Regions from separate parts of the Azospirillum sp. NS33 genome, predicted to be linked through region 2. Evidence: predicted binding sites of a transcription regulator. Region 2 holds the regulator's gene; the other holds the start of a gene.
What was found. Region 2 encodes HrcA, which represses chaperone genes, less so after heat shock. Its sites were predicted from a motif close to GTTAGCACTCNCCNNNGGNGAGTGCTAAC; they were not measured.

Region 1 (8,814 bases), on a different contig from region 2:
GGCCCTCGCCAAGGCATCGTCGACCAGGGCGGCGAGGGCCGTCGCCGCAGGGCCGCGGTGCGCGGTCGCAACCCGGTACGTCACGGCGGGCAGCGGCGGCAGGCCCGCGCCGGCACCGAGGGCCGCCACCCCCTCGCCGACGATCGCCGCGGTGCGGCAGGTGAGGCCCAGCCCGCCGCGCACCGCGGCCGTCATCCCCGACAGGCTGGGCGTCGTCACCGCGATCCGCCAGGGCCGGCCGGCGGCCTCCAACGCCGCCAGCGCGGCGTCGCGGAAGCGACAGGGCGGGTCGAGCAGGGCCAGCGGCAGCGTCGGCCGCGCCGCCAGCGCCGGGTCGCCCAGCCACATCATGGCAAGACGGTGCGCCGATCCCGCGGCGCCGCCGCCGACGGTCACCGCCACGTCCAGCCGGCCCTGGGACAACGCCTCGTCCAGGCTTCGCGAACCGGCCACCCGGACGTCCAGGGTCGCCTCCGGATGGGCGCGCGCGAAGCGGGCGAGCGCGCCGGGCAGCAGGGTGTCGGCGACGTCCTGGACCACGCCGATGCGGACCGGTCCGGCGACGGGTTCGGCCATCATGGCCGCGACCAGATCGCCATGGGCGTCGAGCATGCGGCGGGCGTGCGCCAGGAACAGGTCGCCCGCCGCCGTGAGCTTCAGGGTGCGCCCGTCGCGCGCCAGCAGCGTCCGCCCGAGCCCCTCCTGAAGGCGGCGGAGCTGGAGGCTGACCGCCGGCTGGGTGCGGCCGATCCGGTCGGCGGCCCGGGTCACGGTCCCGGTCTCGGCCACGGCGACGAAGGAGCGGATGAGGTCGAGGGGGATGTCGGATGCCATCCATAAGGATGGCATATGGGAAATATCAGAACTATTAAATTTTCATTGGAGGAGCGGCGCGCCAGGGTGGTCCGACACCCACAGGACAGGAGGTTCCGATGCCGTTTCTCCGCATCACCCTACACGGCGCGCCGGCGGGCCCCGACGCCGACGCGCGCCTCGCCGCCGAGGCGACCGGCCTGGTCGCCCGGACGCTGGGCAAGCGGCCCGAGGTGACGTCGGTGCTGGTCGAACGCCCCCGGGCGGTGTGGAGCATCGGCGCCGTGCCGGTGGCGGTGGCCGCCCACGCCGAGGTGTGGATCACCGCGGGCACCAACACGGGGGCCGAGAAGGCCGCCTTCGTGGCCGAGGCGATGGCGATGCTGCGCCGCCACGCCGACGGCCTGGCCCCGGCCACCTATGTGGTGGTGCAGGAGATCGCGGCGGCCGACTGGGGCTTCGACGGCACGACTCAGGCAGCCCGTGCGGCAGCCCGTGCGGCAGCCCCCCGTGCGGCGGCGGCCGGAGCGGCGCCTGGAGTGGCGGGCCCGGCCGGCTGACCGCGCCAACGGAAAAGGGGCGCCCCCCTGCGGGAGCGCCCCCTTCCTCGCGGCCGGTGTTGCGGACGGATGGGCTTAGAAGCCCATGTCGCCCATGCCACCCATGCCGCCCATGTCGCCGCCCGGCATCGGGGCGGACTTCTTCTCGGGCTTCTCGGCGATCATCGCCTCGGTCGTGATCAGCAGGCCGGCCACCGAGGCGGCGTCCTGCAGGGCGGTGCGCACCACCTTGACCGGGTCGATGATGCCTTCGGCGACCATGTCGCAGTAGACACCCTTCTGGGCGTCGTAGCCGTAGTTCGGGTCACCCTGCTCCAGCAGCTTGCCGACGATGATCGAGCCGTCGGTGCCGGCGTTGTAGGCGATCTGACGGATCGGCGACTGCAGGGCGCGGCGCACGATGTCGACACCGACGCGCTGGTCGTCGTCGGCCGGCTTCAGGGAGTCCAGCGACTTGGCGGCGTACAGCAGCGCGGTGCCGCCGCCGGCGACGATGCCCTCCTCGACGGCCGCACGGGTGGCGTGCATGGCGTCGTCGACGCGGTCCTTGCGCTCCTTCACCTCGACCTCGGTGGCGCCGCCGACGCGGATCACGGCGACACCGCCGGCCAGCTTCGCCAGACGCTCCTGCAGCTTCTCGCGGTCGTAGTCCGAGGTGGTCTCCTCGACCTGCGCCCGGATCTGGGTGCAGCGGGCCTGGATGTCCTCCTTGGCGCCGGCGCCGTCGACGACGGTGGTGTTCTCCTTGGAGATCACGACCTTCTTGGCGGTGCCCAGCATGTCGATGGTGACGTTCTCGAGCTTGATGCCGAGGTCTTCGCTGATGACCTGGCCGCCGGTCAGGATGGCCATGTCCTCGAGCATCGCCTTGCGGCGGTCACCGAAGCCCGGCGCCTTCACGGCCGCGACCTTGAGGCCGCCGCGCAGCTTGTTGACCACCAGGGTGGCCAGGGCCTCGCCCTCGACGTCCTCGGCGATGATCAGCAGCGGACGCGACGACTGCACCACCGTCTCCAGCACCGGCAGCAGCGCCTGCAGGCCCGACAGCTTCTTCTCGTGCAGCAGGATGAACGGGTTCTCGAGATCCGCGATCATCTTGTCGGCGTTGGTGATGAAGTACGGGCTGAGGTAGCCGCGGTCGAACTGCATGCCCTCGACGACCTCGAGCTCGGTCTCGAGCGACTTGGCCTCCTCGACCGTGATGACGCCCTCGTTGCCGACCTTCTCCATGGCCTGGGCGATCATCGCGCCGATGTCGGCCTCGCCGTTGGCGGAGATGGTGCCCACCTGGGCGATCTCGGCGTTGGTGGTGACCTTCTTGGCGCGCGCCTTGATGTCGTTGACCACGGCCTCGACCGCCATGTCGACGCCGCGCTTCAGGTCCATCGGGTTCATGCCGGCGGCCACCGCCTTGACGCCCTCGCGGACGATGGCCTGGGCGAGAACGGTCGCCGTGGTGGTGCCGTCGCCGGCCAGGTCGTTCGTCTTCGACGCGACCTCACGCACCATCTGGGCGCCCATGTTCTCGAACTTGTCGGCGAGCTCGATCTCCTTGGCGACGGTGACGCCGTCCTTGGTGATGCGCGGGGCGCCGAACGACTTCTCGATGACCACGTTGCGGCCCTTCGGGCCCAGCGTCACCTTCACAGCGTCGGCCAGGATGTCCACGCCGCGCAGCATCTTGTCACGGGCGGCGGTGGAGAACTTGACGTCCTTGGCAGCCATTGCTCGATTCCTTTGAATTCTTCAGTCGGTTGGACGGTCAGGAACAGCAGAGGCGACTCAGGCCTCGATGATGCCCATGACGTCGGATTCCTTCATGATCAGGAAATCCTCGCCGTCGATCTTCACCTCGGTACCGGACCACTTGCCGAACAGGATGCGGTCGCCAGCCTTGACGTCGAGCGCGACCACCTTGCCGCTCTCGTCGCGGGCGCCCGGGCCGACGGCGACGATCTCGCCTTCCTGCGGCTTCTCCTTGGCGGTGTCGGGGATGATGATCCCGCCCTTGGTCTTGGTGTCGGACTCCAGACGCTTGACGACGACGCGGTCGTGCAGCGGACGGAACTTCATGATGCTTGCCTCCTGGGTGAACTAAGGCGCTTTAAGGAATGCAGAGCCGGGTGGCGGGTGGTGTTAGCACTCTGCCCCGGTGAGTGCCAGACAGCTAATGGAGTACCGAGGCGGATTCAAGGGCGTCGTGTGCCGAAATCCGCGCCGGTGCCGCGCCAGCCTGCCTCGAAAACAGACAACATATTGATAAGGCGTGAAAAAAGATCGCCTCGTCAGGGGCGGAGCGCGGCGCGGTGGGGGCCGCGGTGAGCGCCCGGTCCGCGCGGCGGAAAAATCGGTGCCCGTGTGACCGCCGTCACAGCCCGCGACCCAGGAGATGTATACAATTTTATGAAATTACGTCACATCGCCCGGACCCCGCGTCCGGCCAGCCGGAGGGGGACGCCGATGGGCGAGGGGAGACAGGACGTCCACAGGATGCTGGCCGAGGACGGGGGTGCCGACCTGTGGCTGGCCGAGGTGGTGCTGGAGTTCGCGACCCTGGCCGGGCTGTTCGCCCTGCTGTCCGGCCTGCTCTTCCTGGCCCAGGCGCTGCGGGACATGCCGGCATGACCGCGGACCCGCCACCGCATCGCGACCGGCCGACGGCGGACTGGCCCGGCCCGGCGCGGCGCGGTGCGGACCGGGACGACGCGCCCCGGCAAGGGGAGACGGACCGCCCGGACCGGACCGCGGCCTCGGCCGAAGCCGTCCTGGCGGTGGCGACGGTGGGTGGGTTGCTCGCCCTTGTCGCCGCCTTGGCCTATATCCTGCGCGTGTACGGCGTCTTCGGATAGGGCCGCGCCGGTGGCGTGTGGCGTGTGGCCCGCGGTCAGGCCCGGCGCGCGGTGACGACGATGCGGCGGCTGGCCGTCGACCAGTCGGAATCCTCGAAATCGCCGGCGATGCGCTCGACCGTGAATCCGGCGTCGGCCAGCATCGTGGCGATGTCGTCGCGGAACACCATCCGCCAGTGGAACCCGTACTCGGCCACGACGATGCGCCCGTCCTCGAGCATCTCCTCGTACACGCCGTAGATCCGCTGGCGCTGGTCGGCGTCCACGGCGCCGTGCATGGAGTGCCGGACGTAGCTGTTGCCGGTGACCGGGTTGCGCCGCGGCTCGGAGATCGCCGGCCGGGTCTGCGCCGCGGCCGGCAGCAGCAGCGGGTTCATCAGATCCAGCGCGAGCACCCCGCCGGGCGCCATGTGGGCGCCCAGCGCCGCCAGGGTGCGCCGCTGGGCGTCGGCCTCCGGGATCAGCATCAGGACGTTGAACGGCATGGCCGCGAAGACGAGGTCGCGGCGCGGCAGGTCGAGGGCGGCGGCGTCCTGGCACACCACGTGGACGCGCGCCCGAACCGCCGCGTCCTCGCGGGCCAGCTTGGCGCGGAGTTGGTCCAGCATGGCCGGCGACACGTCGACGGCGTAGACCTCCAGCCCCGCCCGGGCCAACGGGATGGCGAGCCGGCCGGTGCCGCAACCGACCTCCACCACCGGTCCGGGGCGCGCCGCCACGGCCGCCCGCCGGGCCACCTCGGTGCGGGCCGCGTCCTTGTAGAAGGCGATGTCGCCGAGGACGGTGAGGCGGGCGAGGCGGGCCACCACCTCGGCCCGGACCTCGCCGTCCTCCAGGGACGGGAACTCGGCGTCGTAATAGCGGATCGCGGCGTCGCTGGCCGGAACCCCCTTGTTCATCGTCTCCTGCCCTCCGCGGCCGCCGGCAAGACCCTATACCAGCCCTCCGGAAAACCGCTAGTGTGCCGCCATGATCGTTCTCGGCATCGAAACCAGCTGCGACGAGACCGCCGCGGCGGTGGTCACCGACGCCCGCGCCATCCGCGCCGACGTGGTTCTGTCGCAGATCGCCGACCACACGCCCTATGGCGGCGTCGTGCCGGAGGTGGCGGCGCGCGCCCACCTCGACCACCTGGACGGGCTGATCCGCCGCGCCCTGGACGAGGCCGGGGTCGGGCTGGGCGACCTGGACGCGGTGGCGGCGACCGGCGGGCCCGGGCTGATCGGCGGGGTCATCGTCGGCGTGCTGACCGCCAAGGCCATCTGCGCCGCCCGCGATCTCCCCTTCATCGCCGTCAACCACCTGGAGGGCCACGCCCTCACGGCCCGGCTCACCGACGGGGTGGCGTTCCCCTACCTCCTGCTGCTGGTGTCGGGCGGGCACTGCCAGCTGCTGATGGTCGAGGGGGTGGGGCGCTACCGCCGCCTCGGCACCACCATCGACGACGCGGTGGGCGAGGCGTTCGACAAGACCGCCAAGCTGATCGGCCTCGGCTACCCCGGCGGGCCGCGGGTCGAGGCCGCCGCCGCCGCCGGCGATCCCGGCCGCTTCGCCTTCCCCAGGCCGATGCTCGGCCGGCCGGGCTGCGACTTCTCGTTCTCCGGCCTCAAGGCGGCGGTGCGCCGCACGGTGGAGGAGCTGCCCGGCCCGCTGAGCGATGCCGACCGCGGCGATCTCGCGGCCGGCTTCCAGGCGGCGGTGACCGACGTGATGGCCGACCGCTGCCGCCGCGCCATCCGCCTGTTCCGCGAGGCGCATCCCCAGGGCGGGGTCCTGGTGGTGGCCGGCGGCGTCGCCGCCAACCGTGCCCTGCGGGCCCGACTGGCGGAGCTGGCGGCGGCGGAGGGCCTGCCCTTCGTGGCGCCGCCGCTGCGGCTGTGCACCGACAACGCGGCGATGATCGCGTGGGCCGGTGTCGAGCGGCTGCGCCTCGGCCAGACCGACCCGCTCGACTTCGCGCCGCGCCCGCGCTGGCCCCTCGACCCCACGGCGCGACCGGCCCTCGGCCGGCCCGACGTGGGGGCGGGGGTCAAGGCCTGACCCGGAGCCTACGCCGTCGGCTGCTCGAAGGGGTTCACCCGGATCTCGACCCGGCGGTTCATGGCCCGGCCTTCGTCGGTGGTGTTGTCGGCGACCGGGTTGGCCTCGCCCATGCCGGCGGTGAGGATGCGGGCGGGCTGCACGCCGCGGCTGATCAGGAAGTCGGCGACGGCGCTGGCGCGCTGCTGCGACAGGGTCTTGTTGTAGGTGTCGGCGCCGCTGGCGTCGGTGAAGCCGATGATGTCGATGGTGGTCTTCGGGTTGGCGGACAGCACCCGCGCCACCTCGTTCAGCGACTGCTGCGCCTGGGGCAACAGGGTCGCGGAATCGTGGGCGAAGGTGACGCCGCTGGGCACCGTCAGGACGATCGTCTCCTGCTGGCGCTGCACGGCGACCGGCGTGCCGGCCAGCTCCTGGCGGAGCTGCTGCTCCTGGCTGTCCATATAGTAGCCGGCCGCACCGCCGGCCAGCGCACCGATGCCGGCGCCGATGAGGGCGCGCTGGCGCTGGTCGACGGCGTCGTCGCCCGACAGGGCGCCCAGCGCGGCGCCGCCCAGGGCCCCCAGCAGCGCGCCGCCGCCGGTGTTGCCGAAGCCGCCCTGCTGCTGGCCTGAGCCCGTCTGGGTGCAGCCGGCGAGCGCGGTGGCCAGGGCGCCGGCGACCAGGGTGGCGGTGAGGGTTTTGCGGTGCAGCATGTGTGTCTCCGTTCTTTCGGTCCGCCCGGGACGATCGGCGGACTGTGAGGTACAACGCATGAGACGCCGGTTTGTTTTGCGGAGCCCGGGCGGCTCGCCTATCCATAGCCGGCGGGACGGCGGCCCGGGGCTGCGAGGACAAGGGGAGGGACGGCCATGACGGAGTGCGTTCGGCGGGTCGGCGTCGTCGGCGCCGGCGCCTGGGGCACGGCCCTGGCGCTGGCGGCGCTGCGCGCCGGCCGGGAAACGGTGCTGTGGGCCCGCGAGGCGGCGGTGGTCGACGCCGTCGCGCAGCGCCGCGAGAACCCCGACTACCTGCCCGGCGTGCCGCTTCCCGACGCGCTCCGGGCGACCGCCGATCTGGCGGACCTCGCCACCTGCGACGCCGTGCTGCTGGTCGCGCCGGCGCAGCACCTGCGCGCCGCCGCCGCCGCCCTGGCGCCGCACCTGAAGGGCGGCGCGCCGGCGGTGGTCTGCGCCAAGGGGATCGAGATCGCCAGCGGCGCGCTGATGACCGAGGCGGTCGGCACCGCCCTGCCGGCCGGCACCCCGCTGGCCGTGCTGTCCGGCCCCACCTTCGCCGGGGAGGTGGCGCGCGGCCTGCCCACGGCGGTGACGCTCGCCTGCGCCGACGCCGCGCTGGGGGCCCGGCTGCTCGACGCCCTGGGCAGCCTGACCTTCCGCCCCTACCTGACCGACGACCTGGTCGGCGCGCAGATCGGCGGCGCGGTCAAGAACGTGCTGGCCATCGCCTGCGGGGTGGTGGAGGGGCGGCGCCTTGGCGACAACGCGCGCGCCGCCCTGATCACCCGCGGCCTGGCCGAGATCACCCGGCTGGCCGTGGCCCTGGGGGGCCGGGCCGAGACGCTGATGGGGCTGTCCGGCCTCGGCGACCTCACGCTGACCTGCTCCAGTCTGCAGTCGCGCAACATGTCGCTGGGGGCGGCGCTGGGGCAGGGGCGGGCGCTCGACGCCATCCTGGAGGAGCGCCGGTCGGTGGCCGAAGGCGTCTACACCGCCCGGGCGGTGGTGGCGCTCGCCGGGCGGCGGGGCGTCGACATGCCGATCTGCCGGGCCGTGGACGCCATCCTGAACCACGGCGCCAGCCTCGACGACACCATCCGTGGCCTGCTCTCGCGGCCGTTCCGCGAGGAGGAGGGATAAGGACATCATGACCGACACGAAACCCGGCGCCGGGACCGAGATCACCGCCGCCACCGCCGCCCGACCGGCGGCGGAGCGGACCTGCGGCAGTTGCACCCTGTGCTGCAAGCTGATGGGGGTGCCCGAGCGCAAGAAGCCGGCGGCGCGCTGGTGCGAGGCCTGCGACCGCGGCACGGGCTGCACCATCTACGACGAGCGCCCGCCGTCCTGCCGCAACTTCGAGTGCTTCTGGCTGATGGACGCGGCGTTTCCCGACGCGCTCCGCCCCGACCGCATCCACGCGCTCGCCTGGTTCAACGACACCCCCGACAGCGCCGTGCTGCACGTCGACCCGGCCCATCCCGGGGCGCTGCGCAGCGCCCCGGTCGACGGGCTGATCCAGGCGCTGCTCAAGGTCTACGCCAAGGTCTTCGTGATGTGCGGCAAGGACAGCGCCATGCTGACGCGCTGACCCGGGCGGCGGTCCTCGCCGCTTCCCCGCCGCCGGGGCATGCGCTAGGGTCACCCATCCGAAAGGGGAGGGAGGTCCCATGCTGTTCATGTTCCATTGCACGGACAAGGCCGGGTCGGCCGACGTGCGCGCCACCAACCGCGCCGCCCATCTGGAGTTCCTGGAGGCCCATCGCGAGCGCATCCGCGTCGCCGGCCCGCTGCTGTCCGACGACGCCACCGGCATGGTCGGCAGCCTGCTGA
Region 2 (8,814 bases):
GCCCAGCAGATCCGCCATGTCGGCCAGCGACGCCTCCAGGCGGTTGGCGGATTCGAAGAACAGCAGGGTCGCCGGCACGCCGCGCAGCTCGCCCAGCGTGGCCCGCCGCGCCGCCTCTTTGTTGGGCAGGAATCCGGCGAACAGGAACCGGTCGCTGGGCAGCCCGGACAGCACCAGCGCGGTCAGCGGCGCCGAGGGGCCGGGCAGGGCGGTCACCGGCACGCCGGCCTCGACGCAGGCGCGCACCAGCTTGTAGCCGGGGTCGGACACCAGGGGCGTGCCGGCGTCGGACACCAGCGCCACCGCCTCGCCGGCGGCCATGCGGGCGATCAGCGCCGGGCGCATCCGCGCGGCGTTGTGCTCGTGGTAGGAAACCAGCGGCGTGGTGACCGCGTGGATGGTCATCAGCTTGCCCGTGACCCGCGTGTCCTCGCAGGCCACGGCGTCGGCGCGGCGCAGGGTGTCGAGCGCGCGCAGGGTGATGTCGGCGGCGTTCCCGATGGGGGTGGCGACAAGATAGAGGCCGGGCGCGAGTTTACTTGTTGGCCCGGCGTCGCTACCTTCAGCCGGACCTTGAGCGGCGCGGGGCGCCCGACCTGGAGTGGAGACTTTCGGTGGCACGATCGGCGACACCTCTCTCTCGTTCGCGCGGCTTGGCGAGCGTCCGCGTCCTGTGGGTGGCGGCGGCGCTCGCGCTCGCCGCATGCGCCCCGACTGTAACGGGCCAGCCGCCGGCGGCACAAGGGCCGCAACCCCAACCTGCACAGGCGGTTCCGCCCGCGGCGCAGCGGGTGAAGGTGGCGCTGCTGCTGCCCCTGTCCGGCCCCAGCGCGGCGATCGGCCAGCCGATGCTGGAGGCGGCCCAGCTCGCCCTGTTCGAGGGCGCCGGCGACCGCTTCGAGCTGCTGCCGCGCGACACCAAGGGGACGCCCCAGGGCGCCGCCGAGGCCGCCCGGGTCGCCGTGGCCGAGGGGGCGCGGCTGATCCTCGGGCCGCTGTTCGCCCAGGGCGTGGCCGCGGTCCGCCCCATCGCGGCGTCGGCCGGCGTGGACGTCGTCGCCTTCACGACGGACTGGACCCAGTCGGGGCCGGGCACCTTCGTCATGGGCCTCGTCCCGGCCGACCAGGTGACCCGCGTGATCGGCTTCGCCCGCTCGCGGGGGATGACCCGGTTCGGCGTGCTCGCCCCCACCGACGCCTATGGCGACGCCGTGGCCAACGCGGTGCAGGCGGCCGCCGGGCGGTTCGGCGGCCAGATCGTGCAGATCGAGCGCTACGCTCCGGGCCTCAACGATTTCGCCACGCTCGCCCGCCAGGTGGCGCAGTCGCCGGCGCAGCCCCAGGCGGTGCTGATCGCCGAGGGCGGCCCGCGGGTCAAGGCCCTGGCGGCCGCCCTGCGCGGCGCCGGGGTGGCCGCCCAGCCCCTGCAGTTCCTCGGCACCGGCCTGTGGGACGAGCCCGGCACGGGCGACGAGCCGGCCCTGGTCGGCGCCTGGTACGCGGCGCCGGAGCCGGAGCAGCGCCGTGCCTTCGAGGCACGGTTCCGCCAGGCCTACGGCAGGGAGCCGCCGCGCCTCGCCACCCTGTCCTACGACGCCACCGCGCTGGCGGCGGCGCTGACCCGGATGGGCACCCTCCAGCCCTTCTCCCGGTCCACCCTGACCGATTCCGCCGGCTTCGGCGGGGTCGACGGGCTGTTCCGCCTGAACCCCACCGGCCTGGTCGAGCGCGGCCTGGCGGTGCTGGAGATCACCCCGGCCGGCCCCCGCGTGCTCGACCCGGCGCCGCGCAGCTTCGAGACGCTGGGCCAGTGACGCCGCCGCCGCGGGCCCGGCCGCCCGTGCGGCGGCCGGGCCGGCGTGCCGCCCTTACCCCAGCAGGGCGCCGAGAACGGCGTTGAGGCGCTGGCGGCCGGCGGCGGTGGCGCGCAGGCTGGCCCCGTCCCGTTCCAGGAACCCGCCGTCGATCAGCCGGCGGAGCGCGGCCGTGTCGACCAGCGCGTCGATGTCGCGGCCGGTTTCCTGGATCAGCCGGTCAAGCGCGACGCCCTCGGCGAGGCGCAGCCCCATCATGAGGAGTTCCGTGCCGCGCTCGGCCGGCGCGACCGGCAGCGGCGCGTGGGCGCCGTGGCCGTGGCGGGCCACGCGCTCCAGCCACACCTCGGGGGCCCGGTGGGCGCGGGTGGCGCGCTTCTCCCCGCCGAGGGTGAGGCGCCCGTGGGCGCCCGGCCCGACCCCGACATAGTCGCCGTAGCGCCAGTAGGTCAGGTTGTGGCGGGATTCCTCGCCGGGACGGGCGTGGTTGGAGATCTCGTAGGCCGGCAGTCCGGCGGCGTCGAGGAGGGCCTGGGTCGTCTCGTAGAGGGCGCCGGCCGCGTCGTCGTCGGGCAGCACCAGCTCGCCCCGCGCGTGCAGCGGATGGAAGGCCGTGCCCTCCTCGATGGTGAGTTGGTAGAGCGAGAGGTGGCCCACCGCATGGCCGAGCGCACGGCCGAGCTCGGCCTCCCACGCGGCCAGGCTCTGGCCGGGGCGGGCATAGATCAGATCGAAAGAAAAACGATCGAACGTTCCGGCTGCCAGCGCGATCGCCCGTTCGGCCTCGGCGGCGCTGTGGCGGCGGCCGAGGGCCTGCAGCGCCGAGTCCTCGAGGGACTGGATGCCCAACGACACACGGTTGACCCCGGCGCTGCGGAAGGCGCGGAAACGCTCGGCCTCGACCGAGGTGGGGTTGGCCTCCAGCGACACTTCGATCCCCTCGGCCACCGGCCAGCGCGCGGCGATGCGGTCGAGGACGGCGGCCGTGGTCGCCGGCTCCATCAGCGACGGCGTGCCTCCGCCGAAGAACACCGAGGTGACCCGCCGATCACTTGTTACGCTAGCGTAATGATCAAGTTCGCGGAGCAGCGCGTCGCGCCACCGCGGGTGATCGACCTGCGCCCGCACGTGGCTGTTGAAGTCGCAGTAAGGGCACTTCGCCAGGCAGAACGGCCAGTGGACATAGATCCCGAAGCCGGGATCGGCGGTCATCGGAAGCATCGCTCCACCAACTGGCGGAAGGCGTCGGCGCGGTGGCTGATCCGATGCTTGTCCGCCGGGTCCATCTCGCCGAAGGTGATGGTGTGGCCATCCGGAACGAACATCGGATCGTAACCGAAACCATGCTCGCCCCGCGGCGGCCAGACCAGGGTTCCGTCGACGCGGCCCTCGACCGTCTCGACGTGCCCGTCGGGCCAGGCGAGGGCCAGCGCGCAAACGAAATGGGCGGAGCGGTCGGCGGCGCCGGCCAGCCCGGATTCCACCCGCTCCATGGCGGTGCGGAAGTCCTTGGCCGGCCCGGCCCACCGGGCCGAGTAGATGCCGGGCGCCCCGCCCAGCGCCGACACCGCCAGCCCGCTGTCATCGGCGAGCGCGATGTGCCCGGCCGCCGCGGCGGCGCGGGCCTTCAGTTCCGCATTCGCAACGAAACTGTCCCCGGTTTCCTCCGGCTCGGGCAGGCCGACCTCGACGCAGGACGGGAAGTGCCTCACGTAGGGGCCGAGCAGGGCGGCGATCTCGCGCACCTTGCCCGGGTTGTGGCTGGCGATGACCAGGGTGTCGCCGCTGAAGCGGCGCGGCGCGGCGGTGTCGGTCAAGCGGCGTCCCTCCTCGTCGGTTGGGTGGCGCGCGGCGGGGCGCCACGGTGTGGTCGGCGGTCGGGATGCGGCCATCAGCCGCCGAGCGCCGCCGTCTGCAGCGCCGTCAGCTCGGCCACGCCCCGGCGGGCGAGCGCCATCAACGCCTGGAACTCGGCCTCGGAAAACGGCTTCTCCTCCGCCGTGCCCTGGATTTCGACGATGCCGCCGCGGCCGGTGAGAACGAAGTTGGCGTCGGCCTGGGCGTTGGAATCCTCGGCGTAGTCGAGATCGAGCACCGCGGTCTGCTTGAACAGGCCGCACGACACCGCCGCCACGCTGTCGGTCAGCGGCATGCGCTTGACCGCGCCGATCTGCATCAGGTGCTGGAAGGCGAGGTGCAGCGCCACGTAGCTGCCGGTGATGGCGGCGGTGCGGGTGCCGCCGTCGGCCTGCAGCACGTCGCAGTCCACCTTGATCTGCACCTCGCCCATGGCGGCGCGGTCGGTGACGGCGCGCAGGGCGCGGCCGATCAGCCGCTGGATCTCCTGTGTGCGTCCGGTCTGGCGGCCCCGCGCCGCCTCGCGGTCGGTGCGCGAATGGGTGGAGCGCGGCAGCATGCCGTACTCCGCGGTCACCCAGCCCAGGCCGGTGTTCTTGAGGAAGCGCGGCACCCCGTCGTCGACGCTGGCGGTGCACAGCACGTGGGTGTCGCCGAAGCGGACGAGGCAGGAGCCTTCGGCGTACTTGGAGAAGCCGGGCTCCAGGGAGACGGGGCGGAGCTGGTCGGTGGCACGGCCGGAGGGGCGCATGGCGGGGGGTCCAGGCGGGTTGTTGACGGGCCGGCAAGCTATCCCCTCGGCGGGGCCGGCGTCCAGCGGCGCGGCGCGTCCTGCCGGATGCCACCGCGCCCGGTGGCCCGCCCGCATTGATTCGTTTACCGCTTCTGCCTAAATTCGGAAGCCGCGCGACGGACCGCCCGCCCGGGCGGTGCGTGGCGCGCCCGGGGATGCGGCAGGCACCATGATCAGCGAGTTGAACCAGCGATCGCGCGAGATCTTCCGGCTCATCGTCGACGCCTATGTGGAGTCGGGCGAGCCCGTGGGCTCGCGCACGATTTCGCGCCGGCTCGGCGTGAGCCTGTCGCCGGCCACCATCCGCAACGTCATGGCGGATCTGGAGGAGCAGGGGCTGCTCTACGCCCCCCATGCCTCGGCCGGGCGCATCCCCACCGACGCCGGCTTGCGCCTGTTCGTCGACGGTCTGCTGGAGATCGGCTCCCTGGCCGAGGACGAGCGCGAGGCCATCGAGGCCAAGTGCCACGCCGCCGGGCGCTCCCTGCCCGACGCCCTGGCGGAGGCCTCGTCCATGCTGTCGGGCCTGTCGCACTGCGCCGGCCTGGTGCTGGCGCCCAAGACCGACCGGCCGCTCAAGCACATCGAGTTCGTCTCCCTGGGTCCCGGCCGCGCCCTGGTGGTGCTGGTCAACGAAGACGGCCTGGTGGAGAACCGGGTGGTCGAGGTGCCCATGGGGCTGCCCGGCTCGACCCTGCGCATGGCCTCCAACTACCTCACCGCCAAGCTGGTCGGGCGCACCCTGGACGAGGCCCGCCAGGAGGTCCGAACCGAGATCGAGAGCCAGCGCACCGAGCTGGACGAACTGTCGCGCCGCGTCGTCGAGGCCGGCCTGGCGACCTGGGCCGGCAGCCGCGGCGACGGCCAGCTGATCGTCCGCGGCCAGTCGCGGCTGCTGCAGGACGTGACCGCGCTCTCCGACCTGGAGCGGGTGCGCACCCTGTTCGAGGCGCTGGAGACCAAGGAGGCGATGCTGCGGCTGATCGACGCCACCGGCAAGGGCGACGGGGTGCAGATCTTCATCGGGGCGGAGAACGTGCTGTTCGGCCACACCGGCTGCTCGCTGATCATCTCCCCGTTCCAGAACAGCCGCGACCACGTGATCGGCGCCATCGGCGTGATCGGCCCGACCCGCATCAACTACGCCCGCATCATTCCGCTGGTGGACTACACGGCCAAGGTGATCGGCCGCCTCGTCGGCTAGGGCACCGCCGCCCACCCCCTTTCCTTCGACCGCACACGCGCAACACCTGACCTGAGAGACATCATGAGCGACCCCGACAAGAAGCCCACCGACGCCGACATCGGAAGCAACGGCCCGTCCGCCGACACCGCCGGCACGGACTCGCCGGCGCCGTCCGCCGACACCGGTGCGGCGCCCGCCGCGGGGCCGGCGGAGCGCATCGCCGGCCTCGAGGCCGAGGTGGCCGGTCTCAAGGACCAGGTGCTGCGCGCCATGGCCGAAGCCGAGAACACCCGCCGCCGGGCCCAGCGCGAGCGCGAAGACGCGACGAAGTTCGCGGTGTCGAGCTTTGCCAAGGAGCTGGTGAGCGTGGCCGACAACCTGCGCCGGGCGCTGGACGCGGTGCCGCCCGAGGGGCGCGAGCACGACGAGATGCTCAAAGGGCTGGCGGTCGGCGTCGAAGCCACGGAGCGCCAGCTGCTGGCCGCCTTCGAACGCGCCGGCATCCGCAAGCTGGAGCCCCAGGGCGAGGTGTTCGACCCGAACTTCCACCAGGTGATGTTCGAGATCGAGAACACCGGCCATCCCGCCGGCACCATCGTCCAGGTCCTCCAGTCGGGCTACACCATCCATGGCCGGCTGCTGCGCGAGGCGATGGTCGGCGTCGCCAAGGGCGGCGCCGAGGAGAGCGGCGGGCAGCGCGTCGACACCCGCGCCTGACCGCCGGCCTCACCGCGGCGGCGGGGTGAAGAGGAACGCCCCGGCCGGGTCGTGCGCCTTGAACCGCGCCGCCGCGCGCGCCCGGTCGGCCACCGCGTAGCAGTAGACGCACCCGTGCGGACAGGTGTCGTAGGCGCCGATGTCCCGGCTTTCCGCGCACAGGCATCCCGGACGGTTGCCGCGGGTGCGCGCGGCGAGCGGGCGACCGGCCACGTCGGCGAGCCGCGCGGCGTCGACGCAGCGCGCCGGCGCCGCGCCGCTGCCGTCCAGCAGGTCGGGCTGGGTGCACACGGTCAAGGTCATGCCGTGCCCGGCCGCCAGGCCGGCGAGGTCGGCCAGCAGCGCCCGCTTCTCCGCGGCGCCGGGATCGCGCCAGGCGAAGCCGTGGGCCGCCGCCGCGGCGTCGAGGTTGCGGGCGGTCTTGCGGTAGGGCTGCAGGAAGGAGACGACCACCTCGTCGCAGGCACCGTCCAGGGCGGCGGCGAGGCGGGCGAACGTGGCGCGGTGCCAGTCCGGCGGTGTCACGCTGGTGACGGCGACCGGGTCGTAGCGCCACACCGCGGCGCGCGGTCCCCGGCGCCGGCGCAACGCCCGGATCTGCTCCACCGCCAGCTCCGGGGCGATCACCGACCGTTCCAGGGGGCGGGGCAGGGCGGTGACGCTGTACTGGACCACGTAGGGCAGGCCCAGCCCCTCCACGGCGTCGAGACCGGCGGCGAAGGGGCCGAGGTTGCGGGTCCAGAAGACGAAGCCGTCCACGGCGGACGGGGTGAGGTCGACCCGCACCGGCCGGCCGCCGTAGGGATTGGCGACGCAGGCGAACCCCGCCTCCAGGCGCCGGAGGAACCAGGCGCCGTAGAAGGCGGGAATGTCGGTGCGGTAGCTGGCGGAAACGATCATCGGCCGGGGCGCACGGGGATACGGAGAGGGAACCCAGGATATGGGCGGACGGACGGGGTGGCGCAGCGTGGAATGGGACGGCCGGGTGCGGTTCGCCATCCCGCCGCAGTGGACCGCGGGTGCAGAGACGGTGGAAGGCCAGGCGGTCGCCGTGTTCCGCCCCCCCGCCGGCGGCGCCGGCACGCTGCGGGTGCTGGCCGACGAGCGCACGCCGCGCGGGGGCGAAACGGCCGCGGCGCTCCTCCACGAGCTGGCGATGCGGTTCGTGCGGCCGGACGACCCCCGGGTCGCCGACCGCGCGGTGGAGCGGCGGGCCGATGGCGCGACCCTGGCCCTGGCCGTCCTGGTGGGCGAGGAGGACGGCGTGGCCGAAAGCCACTACCTGTGGTTCCTGGGCGCCGAGCGCGGCGACCGGGCGTCGGTCGCCATGTTCAGCTTCGCCCTGGCCGCGTCCTGCGACGGGCGCGAGCCCTATGTGGCGACGGTGGCGGCGCTCGACGCGGCGATCCGCGGCGCGGTGCTGCTCTGACCCGGGCGTCGCGCCACGCGGTCGTCGGGCCCGCGGGCGCCGCCGCCGGTGGTCAGCAGTGGCCGACGTCGCCGGCGAAATAACGGTCGAACGGGGTCGCTTTGGGCTCTCCCAGGGCCGCTTCCTCGGCCGCCAGGGCGGCCAGCCCGATGAAGCGGGCAAGGTCGTCCAGCTCGCTCTTCGCGGCGTCGGTCTTCAGGCTGTCCAGGCAGGACTTGATGGCAAGAGCCACCCCGCGCCGATCTTCCTTCATCGTCGTCACCCCATGAAGCCGTTGCTTTTCAGACCGGCGCCTGTCGGCTCGGTCACGTCCCCGGGACATGCCTGCGATCGAGCCGCACCGTTGCGTATACCATGAATCGCTGACCGGTTCACCACGGGATTCATGAATCCGCCAGTAAAGAGCGCGGCACGGAAGTCCTTGTGACCTCGAAGCATCCACCGAACATTGTTAATGAAAGGTTAAGCGCGGTAACCGGCCACCGATTCTCGCTCCCTCTACTGTCGCGAGGTGACCCTCCATCATACCCGCGTGTGAATATCGGGATATATACCACGCATCTCTTCGGATGGTTGGGGTTCGCCTGGGAGGCGAGCGGTCTCGCGGCGCCGATGCCGGTGGCTGCTCCGGCGCCCGGCAACGCACGCCGGCGCCGCGCGCGCGGAACGGCCCGCGGAACGGACGGGGCGTTGCACGCGCTACCCGACCTGCCTATATCTCCCGCGAACCGTCGCAATTCACCCATCGTTCCTTCGACCCCCTTTCCACCGAACACGAACGGGGACCCGGGCGGTGCCGGTTCGAAGGGCCGCCCCGGATCTGCCGGAACACAGAGGTAGACATGAGCAAAGTCATTGGAATCGACCTCGGCACCACGAACTCCTGCGTCGCCGTCATGGACGGCAGCGCCGCCAAGGTGATCGAGAACGCCGAGGGAGCGCGCACCACGCCGTCGATGGTCGCCTTCGCCCAGAACGGCGAGCGGCTGGTCGGCCAGCCGGCCAAGCGCCAGGCGGT

Region 1: the regulator HrcA is predicted to act here: its motif matches at 3,509-3,537, upstream of groES (co-chaperone GroES).

What each region holds. Positions count from the first base shown of each region.
Region 1 covers NZ_BAAKJB010000024.1:82,444-91,257, reverse strand. The annotation lists gene AC6H2I_RS20530 (LysR substrate-binding domain-containing protein) at 1-834, opposite strand, end outside; gene AC6H2I_RS20525 (tautomerase family protein) at 933-1,373, shown strand; gene groL (chaperonin GroEL) at 1,449-3,098, opposite strand; gene groES (co-chaperone GroES) at 3,156-3,446, opposite strand; gene AC6H2I_RS20510 (hypothetical protein) at 3,834-3,998, shown strand; gene AC6H2I_RS20505 (hypothetical protein) at 3,995-4,222, shown strand; gene AC6H2I_RS20500 (class I SAM-dependent methyltransferase) at 4,258-5,121, opposite strand; gene tsaD (tRNA (adenosine(37)-N6)-threonylcarbamoyltransferase complex transferase subunit TsaD) at 5,192-6,262, shown strand; gene AC6H2I_RS20490 (YiaD family glycine zipper/OmpA-like lipoprotein) at 6,271-6,957, opposite strand; gene AC6H2I_RS20485 (NAD(P)H-dependent glycerol-3-phosphate dehydrogenase) at 7,114-8,121, shown strand; gene AC6H2I_RS20480 (hypothetical protein) at 8,129-8,572, shown strand; gene AC6H2I_RS20475 (YciI family protein) at 8,652-8,814, shown strand, end outside.
Region 2 covers NZ_BAAKJB010000001.1:226,377-235,190, reverse strand. The annotation lists gene rsmI (16S rRNA (cytidine(1402)-2'-O)-methyltransferase) at 1-621, opposite strand, end outside; gene AC6H2I_RS01085 (penicillin-binding protein activator) at 792-1,814, shown strand; gene hemW (radical SAM family heme chaperone HemW) at 1,869-3,026, opposite strand; gene rdgB (RdgB/HAM1 family non-canonical purine NTP pyrophosphatase) at 3,023-3,631, opposite strand; gene rph (ribonuclease PH) at 3,706-4,422, opposite strand; gene hrcA (heat-inducible transcriptional repressor HrcA) at 4,634-5,668, shown strand; gene grpE (nucleotide exchange factor GrpE) at 5,732-6,367, shown strand; gene AC6H2I_RS01055 (DUF1848 domain-containing protein) at 6,377-7,267, opposite strand; gene AC6H2I_RS01050 (hypothetical protein) at 7,308-7,796, shown strand; gene AC6H2I_RS01045 (hypothetical protein) at 7,849-8,028, opposite strand; gene dnaK (molecular chaperone DnaK) at 8,639-8,814, shown strand, end outside.